DNA from 3 places in the Priestia sp. SRI_019 genome. Region 3 is predicted to be linked to each of the others. Evidence: riboswitches for the same ligand, from Rfam matches in the RefSeq annotation. Region 3 holds a riboswitch; each other region holds the start of a gene.

Region 1 (4,716 bases), 130 kb from region 3:
GGTGGTTTCACCAGGTCGAGACGGCTCGAAGTGGATGAGCGACTTACTAAAAAAACGTCGTTTGAAAATGATTAACAATCAAGTGGACATCGGCGTTCGAGTAGAAACATCCAACGTTGTTATGGAAGAAATCAACAAGCACTTGTACGAAGGGAAATTCATTTACAATACGTCCGTAGGTACAAGAGTCAGAACGTTTTGCAGCAATCCTTCAGGACATGTGGTAGTAGAGAATCATTCAGGTATTATGTTAGCAAATGGACACGCATACAAAGATCCGAAGCTTGGAAGTCAAAATACGAACTTTGCGCTGCTTGTTTCTCATAAATTTTCGGATCCATTTGATCAGCCGAACGAATATGCGCACGAAGTATCAAGATTAGCTAATATGCTGTCAAACGGGGGCTTAGTTGTTCAAAAGTATGGAGATATTTTAAAGGGCCGTCGTTCAACAGCGACTCGAATTAAAGAGGGCTTTTTAGAACCAACGTTAAAAGAAGCTGTACCGGGTGACTTAGGCTTAGTGCTTCCTTACAATACGATGAAAAGCTTAATTGAAATGACAGAAGCACTGGATCATGTAACGCCTGGGTTAGCATCTGAACATACGCTGTTTTACGGTGTGGAAGCGAAATTTTACTCAGCCCGCCCGAAGTTAAATGATAAGTTTGAAACTGAAATTTCCGGTTTATACGTGGGAGGAGACGGAGCTGGTATTACGCGAGGACTCGCGCAGGCAAGTGCGTGCGGTGTGTGGGTAGCGCGTGACATTGTTGAAAAATTAAAGAATCGCAAAGCAAGTTCTGAACCTGTTACTGTATAAGAAAAAGAGGCCGTCACGCCCTCTTTTTTTATATGTGTTAAATAACGAGAGGGAATAAGTAAAAAGTAAAGAACTTGTACCGCTCCAAATCCGATAGTTTTATATGATAATTACCCGCTCCTTTTTTAAAAGGTATTACGGGATCCATATTTCTATCGTGAGCAGAATTAAATAGAATAAGGCGAATTGACAATGTCCATTTATTTCTATCAACAAATTCAGTGAAATTTTAGAGAATTTATATCAAGCAATACAAGGATAAAATCAACAGTTGGAAAGAGTTATTTTTTGATGAGTAAAATATTTATGAAAGCAGTAAAGTACGTGGATGTTAGAATAATTATGCGAGTTTATGAATATAATTTAATGAGAAGAAAGTTCACTTTACAAACTATTTTTTGAATTAATTTTTTATCCATTAGATTTTAAGTCTTGTTAAATAACTATTTGTGGTTTATTGAAATATGATGTAAATATTTTAAAATATAACAATTCTCAACTTTTTATGATAAAATCATGCATTATTTTTGAATAAAAACTTGACAGAAACATATAAAATGAATTTTAATTAAAGTAAGAATTATTATCATGCAAAAATATTAAAGAAAATTATTTGCTTAATCTCTTTTGTTTTATAAGAGAACGGGGGACCCATATTTGTGCGTAGTGTACTTGGGGTGAATCTTGAATGAATCAAGTAGGGTAACTCACGTACCCGAATCCGACAGCTAACTCCGTCAGCATTCAGTGAGGGAATAACAGGTCTATGAAACCATGATATTCTCATGGTTTTTTGTATAGATAAAAATATTCCTAAACTATTAATCTGAAAATTTATAATATATTGTATATTTTGAGTGTTATCGTTCTCAATGCATGGTAAAATAAGTATGGTAGTTAGAATCATTCTAATATAATTTATTTACGGGAGGTAAATCTATGAAGCTATCGACAAAGATTATTATCGCGCTAATTGCTGGTGCTGTTGTAGGAGTGTTGATCAATGCTTTTGCTCCAAGTGCTTTTGCTCCGCTGGACAAGTACTTGTTTACACCGCTTGGCCAAATTTTCTTAAGCTTAATTAAAATGCTTGTTGTACCAATTGTGTTTTTCTCTATCACGTTAGGTGTAGCAGGTTTAGGAGATCCTAAAAAACTAGGAAGAATCGGGGCTAAAACAGTTTCCTACTTCCTAGTTACAACAACCGTTGCTATTATTATTGGTTTAATTTTAGCGTATGCAATTAAACCGGGTACGTTTGGATCTTTTGATACAAAAAACGCTTCTTTTGAAGCCGAAAAAGCACCGCCGGTTGGAGAGACATTCTTAAATATGATTCCAGTCAACCCAATTCAAGCGATGGCTGAAGGGAATATGCTTCAACTTATCGTTTTCTCTATCTTTATCGGTTTTGGTATTACAATGCTTGGAAGTAAAACAAAAGGGCTTTACAATTTACTCGAGCAAGGCAATGAATTGATGATGTATCTTGTAAATCTAGTGATGAAGTTTGCTCCTTACGGAACGTTTGGGCTTCTTGCAACCGCGGTTGGAAGTCAAGGCTGGGAGGCAATTAAAGCGATGGGGCTGTACATGATTGTAGTCGTGCTCGCACTGTTTATCCATTCGATCGTAACATATGGGGGATCAGTCGCTCTTATGGCCAGACGTAACCCTATTGAATTTTTTAAAGGTTTTGCTCCTGCGATGACAGTTGGATTCAGTACATCAAGCAGTAATGCAACGCTTCCGATTTCAATGAATGTGGCTCAAAAAAACCTTCGTGTCCCAGAGTCCATCAGCAGTTTTGTTCAGCCGTTAGGTGCTACCATTAACATGGATGGGACGGCAATTATGCAAGGTGTAGCGACTATTTTTATTGCACAAGTATACGGCGTTGACCTGTCGCTGGGCGCTCTTGTGACGGTTGTATTGACAGCGGTGCTTGCTAGTATTGGTACAGCAGGTGTGCCGGGAGTTGGTCTCATTATGCTAGCAATGGTATTGAGTTCGGTTGGCTTGCCTGTAGCAGGTATCGGATTGATTATTGGAATTGATCGCTTGCTTGACATGCTTCGTACATCTGTAAATATTACGGGAGACGCTGCGTGTGCCGTTATTGTGGCAGAGTCAGAAGCAAAGCGTATCGATAAATCTGTAACGCAATCAGCTTAATAAGCGTAAAAGCTCTAGCTATATGCTAGGGCTTTTTTTATTGGCAAGAAACTCTTCGTTTCAGCATACAGTTTAATAAGAGTGTATGTTTGAAAGGAGAGTGCGGAAATGAATAAAACTCATGTAATAAAGCCGCTGCTCGACGACGACTACCCAGTTATTTCATATGGAAAAGGAATTTATTTGTACGACCAAGATGGAAAAAGGTACATAGATGCTTCGTCGGGGGCAGTTACAGCAAGTATCGGACACGGCGTAAAAGAAATCATTGATGCGATGACCGATCAGGCACAGAAAGTTGCGTTTGTATATCGGTCGCAGTTTACAAGTGATCCAACAGAAGCCTTAGCTAAGAAACTATGTGAATTAAGCAGCAATCATTTCCAGTGGAGCTTTTTTGTTAACAGCGGGACAGAAGCGACTGAAACGGCTATGAAAACGGCAATTCAGCATTTTCAAGAGCAAGGAAAGCCAACCAAAACAAAGGTTTTGTCACGCTGGATGAGCTATCACGGTATTACAATAGGAGCTCTGTCTATGTCAGGGCACGTTGGAAGACGAAAACGCTTCTCGTCGTTGCTTGAAGATTATCCTTCGGTTTCACCTCCTTATTGCTATCGATGTCCGTTTCATCAAACCTATCCATCCTGTAATCTTGCTTGTGCACACGAATTGGAAACAGTTATCAAACGAACCGGCCCTGAACATATTGCTGCTTTTATTACAGAGCCCATTGTAGGAGCAGCCGGAGCAGCGCTTACACCTCCTCCCGGTTATTATGAAGTGATAAGAGAAATTTGCGATAAATATGATGTGTTATGGATTGCGGATGAAGTCATGACGGGAGTTGGGCGTACAGGCGTGATGTTTGCGTATGAGCACTGGGGAGTTAAACCAGACATCATGACGCTTGGAAAAGGAGTGGGAGCAGGATATACACCAATAGCCGTTACGTTGGCTAGCAGCAAAACGATTGAACCTATCATGAACGGATCCAAATTAATTATGAGCGGACATACGCTAAGCGCTAATCCGCTGTCATCCGCTGTAGGAATAGCTGTTTTAACCTATATTGAAAAGCATGATCTTGTTCAAGAAGTAGCGCTGAAAGGAGACTATTTAGTAGGGGAATTGAAGAAGCTTCAACTTCTTTACCCTATCATTGGTGATATACGTGGCAAAGGCTTACTAGTTGGTCTTGAGCTTGTGCAAAATCCAAAGACGAAGGAGCCTTTTTCATCTTCGGAAAATATGACGGCGCGCGTAATAAGTAAAGCCCAAAAAAATGGTCTTCTCCTTTATCCTTCACAAGCAGGAACAGACGGAGTCGAAGGAGACGGTGTTATTATTGCGCCACCATTTACGATTACTCATCGTCAGCTTGATGAAGCGGTCGATCTGCTTTCGAAAACATTGCATGAAGTGCAAAATGAAAAACAGGGAAATGAGGTGGAATGAGTGACAAAGGTCGAAAACTCATTTCAAAAGATGACAACTGTGGAACAAGCGATTGAATACGTGGATCATGCGGCTACGCTGATGATAGGAGGGTTTGGAGGAGTAGGCAGCCCGCCTTCTCTCATTGACGGTCTTATTGAAAGCGGAAAATCAAATTTTACATTGATATGTAATGATTCAGGCTTTCCTCATATTGGTGCGGGAAAATTGGTAAGCCAAGGAAGAATTCAAAAGCTGATCGCTTCTCATATTGGATCGAA
Region 2 (4,716 bases), 190 kb from region 3:
TTCAGCTTGGTGAAAAGGTGTAAACCGTGAAATGAAAACGGCTATTAACGCCAATACGCCTCCTCCAGTAGCTACCAGATCTTCCATAAAGACCAGCTTGGTTGCTGGCTTTGCTTTCTTTAAATGAACAAAGCTTTGCGTAAAAACATTGACCTCTGCGGTATTCATTCCGACATCGTGCAAAATTTCTTTCATTGCCTTAAATAAGACAAACATCTCAAGCAATACCGAGATGCCAAGTACTGTAATATTTAAAATAAAGCCTGAAGACTTCGTTGGATGAAGAATATGGTGATATCCTTCTTTAATCGTTTCAAACGCCATAATCCCTACTACAAGAACCGCTCCTAATAGAACAAGATTAACCAATCGGCCGAAACCATTTGGAAAGCGTTTGGTCGGGGCTTTTTTACTTAATGCCGAACCTATAAAGACAAAAAACTGATTAGCTGCATCTCCTAAGCTGTGCATCGTTTCAGCAAACATCGCTACATTCCCTGTTAAAGCGAAAGCAATTCCTTTAATAATGGAAATAATGGTATTCACTATAGCGGCCATCATGGCCGATTTATTTCCTTTTCGCAACAATTTAATTAATTCACTCATACAATCCCTCCGTTTGCGCCTTTGATGAGATTCGATTACGGTTAGTGTATGTGAATTTAAAAATTAAAAACCTCCAACATACAAGTTGGAGGTTTTTAGTCATGTTTCATTATTTTTTAAAACGGTACGGTACAGTTGTAACAATTACATTTTTACGGTAAAGCAAATGTGCTTTTAACAACAGACTGGACTGATTGTGAAGGATATTTTGCCAGCTTTTTTTCGTAATGAATTGCGGAATAACGACCGTAATAGCCATATTGTTTTCCCGCGCTTTTTCCTCGGCCATATCGATGAATCGAAACAGCGGCCGCACTAAGCTGCGGTATTGAGAATGAAACGTAACAATACGAATATCAGGCTGCCACTTCTCCCACTTCTCTTCCATTCTCTTTTCGCTTTCTCGATCAAAGGCCACGTGCACTGCAATAACGGTATCGCCAATCGTTCGTGCATAATTTAATGAATTTTCTACTACCTTTGTCATTCCTGCTACAGGAACAATGACCACATTTCCTTCAAGCTTTCCAATCTTTTCTCCTTGCTTAATGCGAAGCTGCTCTCCTACCGCTTCATAATGCGTATGAATGCGATGAAAAATATAGACAATAACCGGCAAGAAAATGAGCACGGACCATACTTGTGAAAACTTCGTTGTAAACAAAATGATTAGCACCGTTAAGGTAATGAGGGCCCCAATTAAGTTAATAGCTAGCTTCCCTTGCCAGCCGGCGGGCTTTTCTCTGACCCATTTGACAATCATCCCTGTTTGAGAAAGCGTAAATGGAATAAACACCCCGACTGCATAAAGAGGAATTAATTGTTCAGTCGCTCCTTTAAAAGCTACAATTAAGACAATAGAAGCAATTCCAAGGGTCACAATTCCATTTGAATAGCCTAATCGATCGCCACGAATTTGAAACATTCTTGGCATGTATTTATCAGACGATAAGTTGACAGCCAGCAAAGGGAAAGCTGAAAACCCCGTATTCGCCGCTAGCACTAGAATTAGAGCTGTTGTGCCTTGAATAAAATAATAAAATCCATTTCGTCCAAACACACTCGATGCAATTTGTGATACAACCGTTTCATCTGCTTTTGGAGAAATGCCAAGCCAATAAGCTAAAAACGTGATGCCAGAAAATAAAACGGCTAAAATACCGCCCATCAGCATTAATGTATGAACAGCATTTTTTGCACCTGGCTCTTTAAAGTTAGGCACTGCATTTGAAATGGCTTCTACACCTGTCAATGCCGAACAGCCTGACGAAAAAGCTTTTAATAATAAAAACAAACTAATACCTGGCACTACTGTACCGAGAGAGGGATGCAGCTCAGGTGAAACTTGACCTGTCGCTATTTTAAACAAGCCTACCGCTATTAACAAAATAAGAGCAATAACAAATAAATAAACCGGATAAGCTAATACAGAAGCGGATTCTGTTACACCACGTAAGTTTAAGACGGTAATAAAAATCACCAGCAAACACGCAATTACTACATTGTAATGATGCAGCGTTGGAAAAGCCGAAGTTAAAGCATCGGTTCCTGCTGAAACACTCACAGCAACTGTTAAAATATAATCTACCAACAGTGATCCCCCAGCGATAAGCCCGGGATTTTCTCCTAAATTGGTTTTGGAAACAATATAAGCTCCTCCGCCTTGCGGATACGCATAAATAATTTGACGGTATGAAAGAATTAAAGCCGTCAGCAGCACCAATACCCCAATCGCAATTGGAATCGAATACCAATAGGCAAGAACGCCGACTGTTGCAAGTACAATCAAAATTTGTTCTGTTCCATAAGCCACTGAAGATAAGGCATCTGATGATAAAATAGCCAGTGCTTTAAGCTTACTAAGCTTTTGATCGCCTAACTCTTTTGTTTTGAGCGGCTTTCCAATCAATAATCTTTTGAGAACTGAATAGTTCACGTAATTTCCCTCCGATGATCGCTTAGCTACTATTTACTGTCCATTGCTAAGCGCCGTTACAAGTTCATGAATAAGTGCTATTATTCCTAAAAAATACCTTTTTATGTTAAAAAAGCGCACAAAAAAAACACTAAGGGTTCTCAGCGTTTTTACACAGCTTAAACCTCCTCTCCAAAACGCTTATGGGGTTAGCTGTCGGATTCGGGCTATGAGAGTAGCCCTACCTTTAAAAAAGGATTCACCCCAAGTGACAATGCACAAATTTGGGTCCCCCACTTCTGACGAATTAAGCGATAACAGGTCAATATAATTTTCGGTTAAAGGGTATGATCAATAACATGTTTCTTTCATAACTATCCTTTGTTCTTAGATAATATACTCCCGTACAAATGGTTTGTAAAGCATTATTTTACGTAAACCATAAAATAGTACTTAAGGCGCTTTTAACAGCAAAACAAAAGGCCTTCTGCCCGCTTTCAGAAGACCTTTTTGCTTTAACTTTTTGCTTTTAAAACGGCTGCTAGCTTGTTTTTTGTTTGAGGACCATAAATGCCATCCACATCATAAGGAAGATACACAAGCTGAAAACGCCTTACTGCATCTTTCGTTTGAACTCCATATATTCCGTCTACTGATCCTACTTTAAAATTCACCGCGTTTAATGCTTTTTGGAGCTGCTTCACAGCTTCTCCAGAATCACCTTGTTTTAAAATTCCATTTGGAAGCGGATATTGTTCCGAAGGTGGAGTTGGTGACGGTGTTGGAGATGGGTTTGGTGAAGTCCCTGAAGGAATAACAATTGTTTTTCCAACCTGTAGTGTGAGAGGATCAGAAAGCCCTGTATTGGCTTCTTGAAGCGCTTGCACTGTTATGCTGTACTTCTGTGCAATACTGTAAAGCGTATCTCCTTGCTTGATCGTATACGTTTTTGTACCCGGTTCAGAAGGCGATGGATTCGGTGTTGGTGTTGGATTTGGGTTTGGAACTGCACGACGAGGTAAATTCAAATAGACGGCAATTCCTTTTGCATACGATTCACCCATACTTTTTAAAAAAGCTTCATTTTGAAGAAGTGCTGCATCTGTGCGGTTATCAATAAAGGCTATTTCAGTGAGTACTGCCGGCATATTTGTTAAGCGAAGCACCGCATAATTGGCTGATTTCCGACCGCGATTCGGATGATTATACGCCAGCAGCGCTGGCTGTACTTGGCCGTGGACAATCGATTGAAACGTTTTGCTGGCATTGCTAGCGCTTCTATAAACATAATCTTCGTACCCCGTTCCTCCACCAGCATTTACGTGAATAGACATAAATGCATCTGCGCCCCACGAATTAGCTTGAGAAGCGCGCTGAGATAACGATAAAAAAACATCTGTGGTACGAGTGGTTTTAATCGTAAAATCACTGTACGTGCTATTTAAATAGCTTATTAAATATTGTTGAATTTTTAAAACTAAGTTTTTTTCATACAGTCCGTTCGCTCCAACTGCTCCTGCATCTGCCCCACCATGTCCTGCGTCAAGATAGATTTTTTTCATATTACTTGTCCCTCCTTATTGCTAACATATGCATGAGGTCAATAAGTGCTACGTATACTAGCCTACTAAGTAGAAAATTACTAAAAAAAAGAACCGCTACTCAAAGGCAGCGGTTTATTCTGCGTTGTAGACAGAATATTAAATAAATAGGGATAGCTCTCAAGGAGTGACAGCTATATGCAGAGTGTTGATTCGTTGATTAAATGATAATAATTATCATTTTCATTTGAAGTATACACTAAAAGGAAAGTTTTGTCTATTCTATTATGAGAACGGGCCTATTTAAAAAGCAGAACGCCTATAACAATGAGAATAATCCAAATTGGAATGCTTATTAATATGCCTATTACTAAACCTTTAAAAAAATTTCCTTCTTGCATTTTCATTCCATTCCTCTCCAACAGTATTTTCTAATGACACTACGACTGGCTGAAAATTCTCTGAAGTTATACTGAAGTGCAGAGTGAACACATAAACAATCTCTCTATCTGTTATACACTACTTTTACATATAGATTCAATGAGACAAAAAGCTTATCCTTTTTAATTCATATAACCAAATTCTTTCCTGTATATAACAAAACAACAAAAAGCCTTCCGTAAATTGTACGACAGGCAGCTATACTTATTTTAT
Region 3 (4,716 bases):
ACGGCAGGTTTTCCGAAATATTTAACAGGAAAATGGCCCCAAATACAAACATAATTGAAATCATCGTGATGGCTAGTGCCTTAAACACGTGAAGAGGAAGAAGTCGTCTCTTTAATAGCACAATATCTTCCCGGCTTCGTAAAAATGCCCATACAGAAAAAATAATCACCACAAACGTCGTGAGTTTGATACCGCCTCCTGTTGACGCACTTCCTGCACCAATAAACATTAATAAGACCATTAAAAAGACCGTTGCGTCATGCAGGTGAGCTAAATCGATTGTATTAAATCCAGCGGTTCTTGTCGTTACCGCTTGAAAATAAGAAGCCCATACTTTGTCTCCTAATGATAAACTTCCGAGCGTATGCGAATTGCTGTACTCTAAGAAAAAAATAAAAAGCATGGCAATCACATTAATGGCAAACGTGCTGACAATCATAATTTTTGAATGGAGCGTTAGTTTTTTATACGATTTTTTCACCCACATATCAGCAAGAACGGTAAACCCTAACCCGCCAATGATGAACAAAAAAGAAATCGTTATGTTAATAATAGGATCTCCAACATACTGCACTAAGTTATCCGACAGTAGTCCAAACCCTGCGTTATTAAAAGCTGAAATTGAATGAAACAAGCTAAAGAACAGCCCCTTAGACCATCCGAATTCCGGAACCCAGCGTATTGCTAAAAAGATAAGTGCAACAAATTCAATTAAAAATGAAAAGATAAACAGCCTTTTAACTAGCAGGACAACTCCGCCGACGCTCGTTTGATTTAATGCCTGCTGAACGAGCACGCGCTCTTTAAAGCCAATTTTTTTACCTAGCATTATAAAAATCAACACGGCAAATGACATAATGCCAAGACCGCCTATTTGAATTAGCAGCATAATAATCGTTTGACCGATGACGGTAAAACGCGTACCTGTATCTACGACGGCTAAGCCGGTCACTGTCATAGCGGAAGTAGATGTAAAAAGGGCGTCTACCCATCGGATTGGCTCGGTAGTAGAAAAAGGCATCATCAATAGAAGAGCACCAATAATAATTCCTCCGCCAAAAATGGAGACAAGCAGCTGCGGAGGAGTGAGTTTAATGATTTGTTTTTTCATGAGTTAAACTCCTTCTTCTTCAAAACGGTTCAAATCGCGGTTATGTCCGATAACAATCAGCATATCTCCTTGTTCAATTATTTCATGCGCGGTAGGCGAAATCACCATTTCCCCGTCTTTTCGCTGAAAGCCGATAATATTGCAGCCGTACTTGGCACGAATGTTTAAATCAAACAGCGTTTTATTATGAAGTTTCTTAGAAGCGACAATTTCGACAATACTATAATCCTTTGACAGTTCAATGTAATCAATGATTTTTTCTGACACCACGTGATGAGCAATACGCTTAGCAATATCGCGCTCAGGATGAATGACTTTGTCCGCTCCTATTTTCTCCAGTACCTTTTGATGATACATATTCACCGCTTTTACCCATACTTGCTTAACGCCCATATCTTTTAAAAGCATCGTTGCGAGCACGCTTGCTTCGATATCATCCCCAAACGAAATAAGCGCATGATCAACATTGCGGATACCTAGCCCCTTTAAGCTAGCTTCATCAATCGCGTTTGCTTGCACAACATATGTAGCTGAGTTGCTAAATTTATTTACTACCTCCTGATTGCGGTCAATAGCGAGCACATCCACATCCAGATTTGCAAACTCTTCAACCAAACTGCCTCCAAAACGACCTAATCCCAATACAGCAAACTGTTTTTTCATAATGTATTTATTCCTTTCTTCAACTGCTGTGTGTTCTCTTAGCTTATACTTTTTCTAAAAAATTACATCTTTTTCTTAAAAAAAGCGCAAAAAAACACAGGAAGGCTCCTGTGTTTTTTCACACTCTTCCCCCTCAAAACGCTTGCGAAGTTAGCTGTCGGGTTCGGGTTTTAAGAGTAACCCTACCTTTTTAAGGATTCACCCCGGAGCACAATATGTGCGTAAATAATGGGTCCTCCGCTCCGTAATGGATTAAGCGATTTTTATTCAAATGTCTTTGATCTATTTTTTAGAATAATCGATTCGATTCATGATACGTTTCACTTCACGAAAGCTATCTTACTCCTGTGAATTTTGTCTGTCAAGATATTTTTAGCGAAGGCCTCACTTGCGCTGCAAGCTGCAAAAATCATATAAATCTAAACTGACAATCATTTTGTGAAATTGATCAAATAAATTAATAACAGCCAAAAGCTCTAACAGCTGCGTATCACTGTAAAATTTTTTTAATTGATCCATGTCAGCATCGGTCAACTCCCTTGGACGCACTCGGTACACATCAATAAATCGAAACAGCAGTCGATCTTTTTCTTCCAGCTCTTTTTCTCTTAACACTTTTTGATTAAGCGTCTCATCGCCTACATATGACATGCTCATACACGTCTCACAGCCGTTAACACCTGCTAGATAAAGCCTCATTTTTTCCTTGGTCTCTCTCTCTACTATATCGCTGTTCCAAAGCGTGTCGTAAAGCTCATCATACAATCTTTTTACATGCGGAATTAAATTCAATGCTTTTTCAAAATTTGTTCCCTCTTCGTTTGCTAACAAAACTCTTGCCATTTTTTACTCACTCCTTTTTAATTATTATAGTAAGAAAAATGGGAATTTCAGATTACATATAAAACATCTTATCTATTATTACTAATCAAATGAAACGTTAATAAGAAAGAAGGTTTTCAATTGAAAATTGATGAAATTGATTTATCGATTTTGCAGGCGCTGCAGCAAAACAGCCGCCTTTCTTTACGAGAGCTAGGAAAACAAATTAATTTGTCTCCTCCTTCGGTGGCAGAGCGAGTACGCCAGCTAGAGAGCTTTGGCATTATAAAAGGATATACAATCGATATTGATTATGAAAAGCTACATTTGCCCGTGTCGTGTTTTATTGAAGTAACGATGAAAAACGGCGAGCACGAGCGTTTTAAACGATTTATTTCTCAGTATCCCTACGCTTTATTCTGTGAACGCATCGCCGGGCAAGCCTGCTTTATTACAAAGCTTCAGCTTCCTCACCTGAACGTACTCGAACAATTTATTAACGAAATTACACCTTATGCCAAAACGATTTCACATATCGCTCTTTCTCACGTGGAGATGGCTCCTGCATTATTGAGTCATTTAAAAGATGAAAAGTGATTGAAACGTAACGAAAGCAATCCAATCTAAAAGCGAACAATGGAATCAATAAGCTCGTATGAATCACTTTTGACACTGCTGTTGATTTCCGTTTCAGGCTTCGCTTTCCGCACAGGAGTCTTCGCCTTGCCCTCTAATCAACAGCCAGAAACAAATAAATAGATTAAACCTACGTTTACCCTGTCAATAAGAAAAAACCGAACGCGTTTGATTCTCCATCAAGAATCAAACGCGTTCGAATCTCCCTTTAACGAAACTACTTTTGTCCCAGCCTCTTTTATTCGTCCAACAGCATAAAAAATAACCCTCCAAAGCTGGAGGGTATAAATTTTCCGAATAATGAAAGTTTTACAACTTCATTTTATCAGGTGCCGACATTTCTGTCTACTTAAAAATGTAAAAGAGCTCTCTATTAATAGAAAGCTCTTTTACCTGCTTGTTTTTTGAAAACAATCAATCTATATAAAAGGGAACTACCTAAGGTTGAAAGTCACGTGAAACCTTGGCAGTTCATCCTGGATATACCGGTTGATATGATTCAAAACAAGTTCTTTCATCATTTCTTCTTTGACTTCTGATTCCGTTTTTTTATCTTTTTGTTTTAAAATAAGAATATAATAGACTTTACCCATTTTAATGGGCTCACTACTCTCTCCGATGTGCTGTTTTTTTAAAACATCTATAAAAGAGGAAGATAGACTTGAAAGCTTTAGGTTATCAGCATTCTCTATTTTGCTGATTGTCTGGACATCAGCAAATTTTTTTTGAACACTTTGAAGAGATGTTCCCTTTTGCAGTTCAGCCGCAGCGGCAGAGGCATCATGTAAAGTGGAAAAAGCCAGCTGCGTAAAAGATACGCGCGTTAGATCGTTTTCAATATGTTTATAGTAAGCAGTTAGTTCATCAGACGTAATTTGTTTACGGAAATATTCTTCTAATTTAAACTGATTTGTTAGCTGGTTGGTTACATCACTAGAACGAATATTTAACACTTCATAACCTTGTTTTCTTGTATCCTCGTCATATGAGCGTTTAATTTGCTTCCACATATCCTCGACTTGTTTTTGTACTTTATCGCTTGTCTTCAGATGCGAAATTAAAATTTTTTGCATAACAAGCTGCCGCAATAACTCTTTGCGGTAGCTTGTATCATTTAGCGGAGCATCTGGGTTTAAGAACCCTTCAACGGCTAAAAAACGGTTGAATTCAGCTCCTGTCACCTTGCCTCCCTCATACGCTGCCAGTTCTTTGGTAGAAGATAGCTGACTAATTTCTACAGAAGGAAACATCGTGTTTGAATGCTGCTCTCCGCAGCCGGTTAAAAATACGAACGCTGTTAATACTGCTAGCAGCAGCTTTAACGGTGTTGAACTCATCCATTGTTATCCTGCTGTTCTGAAAGCTTCAGAGAAATGGTTTGTTTTTTTCCATTTCGATACACGTCTAATTTTACCGTGTCTCCTACTTTGCGTTTTGTGTATAGATATTGACGTAAATCACTGGATGTTTTGACTTCGTTTCCA

What was found. A riboswitch is a leader RNA that binds a small molecule or an ion and turns the genes downstream of it on or off. The one in region 3 is predicted to bind cyclic di-AMP.
Region 1: it holds a riboswitch for cyclic di-AMP, as region 3 does, so the genes downstream of both, AC2YJL_RS04340 (dicarboxylate/amino acid:cation symporter) here and AC2YJL_RS05035 (potassium channel family protein) in region 3, are expected to answer to the same signal.
Region 2: it holds a riboswitch for cyclic di-AMP, as region 3 does, so the genes downstream of both, AC2YJL_RS04070 (APC family permease) here and AC2YJL_RS05035 (potassium channel family protein) in region 3, are expected to answer to the same signal.

Annotation. Positions count from the first base shown of each region.
Region 1 is NZ_JBYCZN010000001.1:853,041-857,756, forward strand. Features, by position in the region: gene AC2YJL_RS04335 (NAD(P)/FAD-dependent oxidoreductase) at 1-823, shown strand, start outside; cyclic di-AMP (ydaO/yuaA leader) riboswitch at 1,428-1,582, shown strand; gene AC2YJL_RS04340 (dicarboxylate/amino acid:cation symporter) at 1,763-2,998, shown strand; gene AC2YJL_RS04345 (aspartate aminotransferase family protein) at 3,107-4,456, shown strand; gene AC2YJL_RS04350 (CoA transferase subunit A) at 4,457-4,716, shown strand, end outside.
Region 2 is NZ_JBYCZN010000001.1:795,929-800,644, reverse strand. Features, by position in the region: gene AC2YJL_RS04075 (cation diffusion facilitator family transporter) at 1-606, opposite strand, end outside; gene AC2YJL_RS04070 (APC family permease) at 716-2,542, opposite strand; cyclic di-AMP (ydaO/yuaA leader) riboswitch at 2,705-2,845, opposite strand; gene AC2YJL_RS04065 (N-acetylmuramoyl-L-alanine amidase) at 3,037-4,083, opposite strand.
Region 3 is NZ_JBYCZN010000001.1:984,537-989,252, reverse strand. Features, by position in the region: gene AC2YJL_RS05040 (TrkH family potassium uptake protein) at 1-1,111, opposite strand, end outside; gene AC2YJL_RS05035 (potassium channel family protein) at 1,115-1,774, opposite strand; cyclic di-AMP (ydaO/yuaA leader) riboswitch at 1,899-2,043, opposite strand; gene AC2YJL_RS05030 (carboxymuconolactone decarboxylase family protein) at 2,159-2,617, opposite strand; gene AC2YJL_RS05025 (Lrp/AsnC family transcriptional regulator) at 2,738-3,193, shown strand; gene AC2YJL_RS05020 (peptidylprolyl isomerase) at 3,667-4,569, opposite strand; gene AC2YJL_RS05015 (S1C family serine protease) at 4,566-4,716, opposite strand, start outside.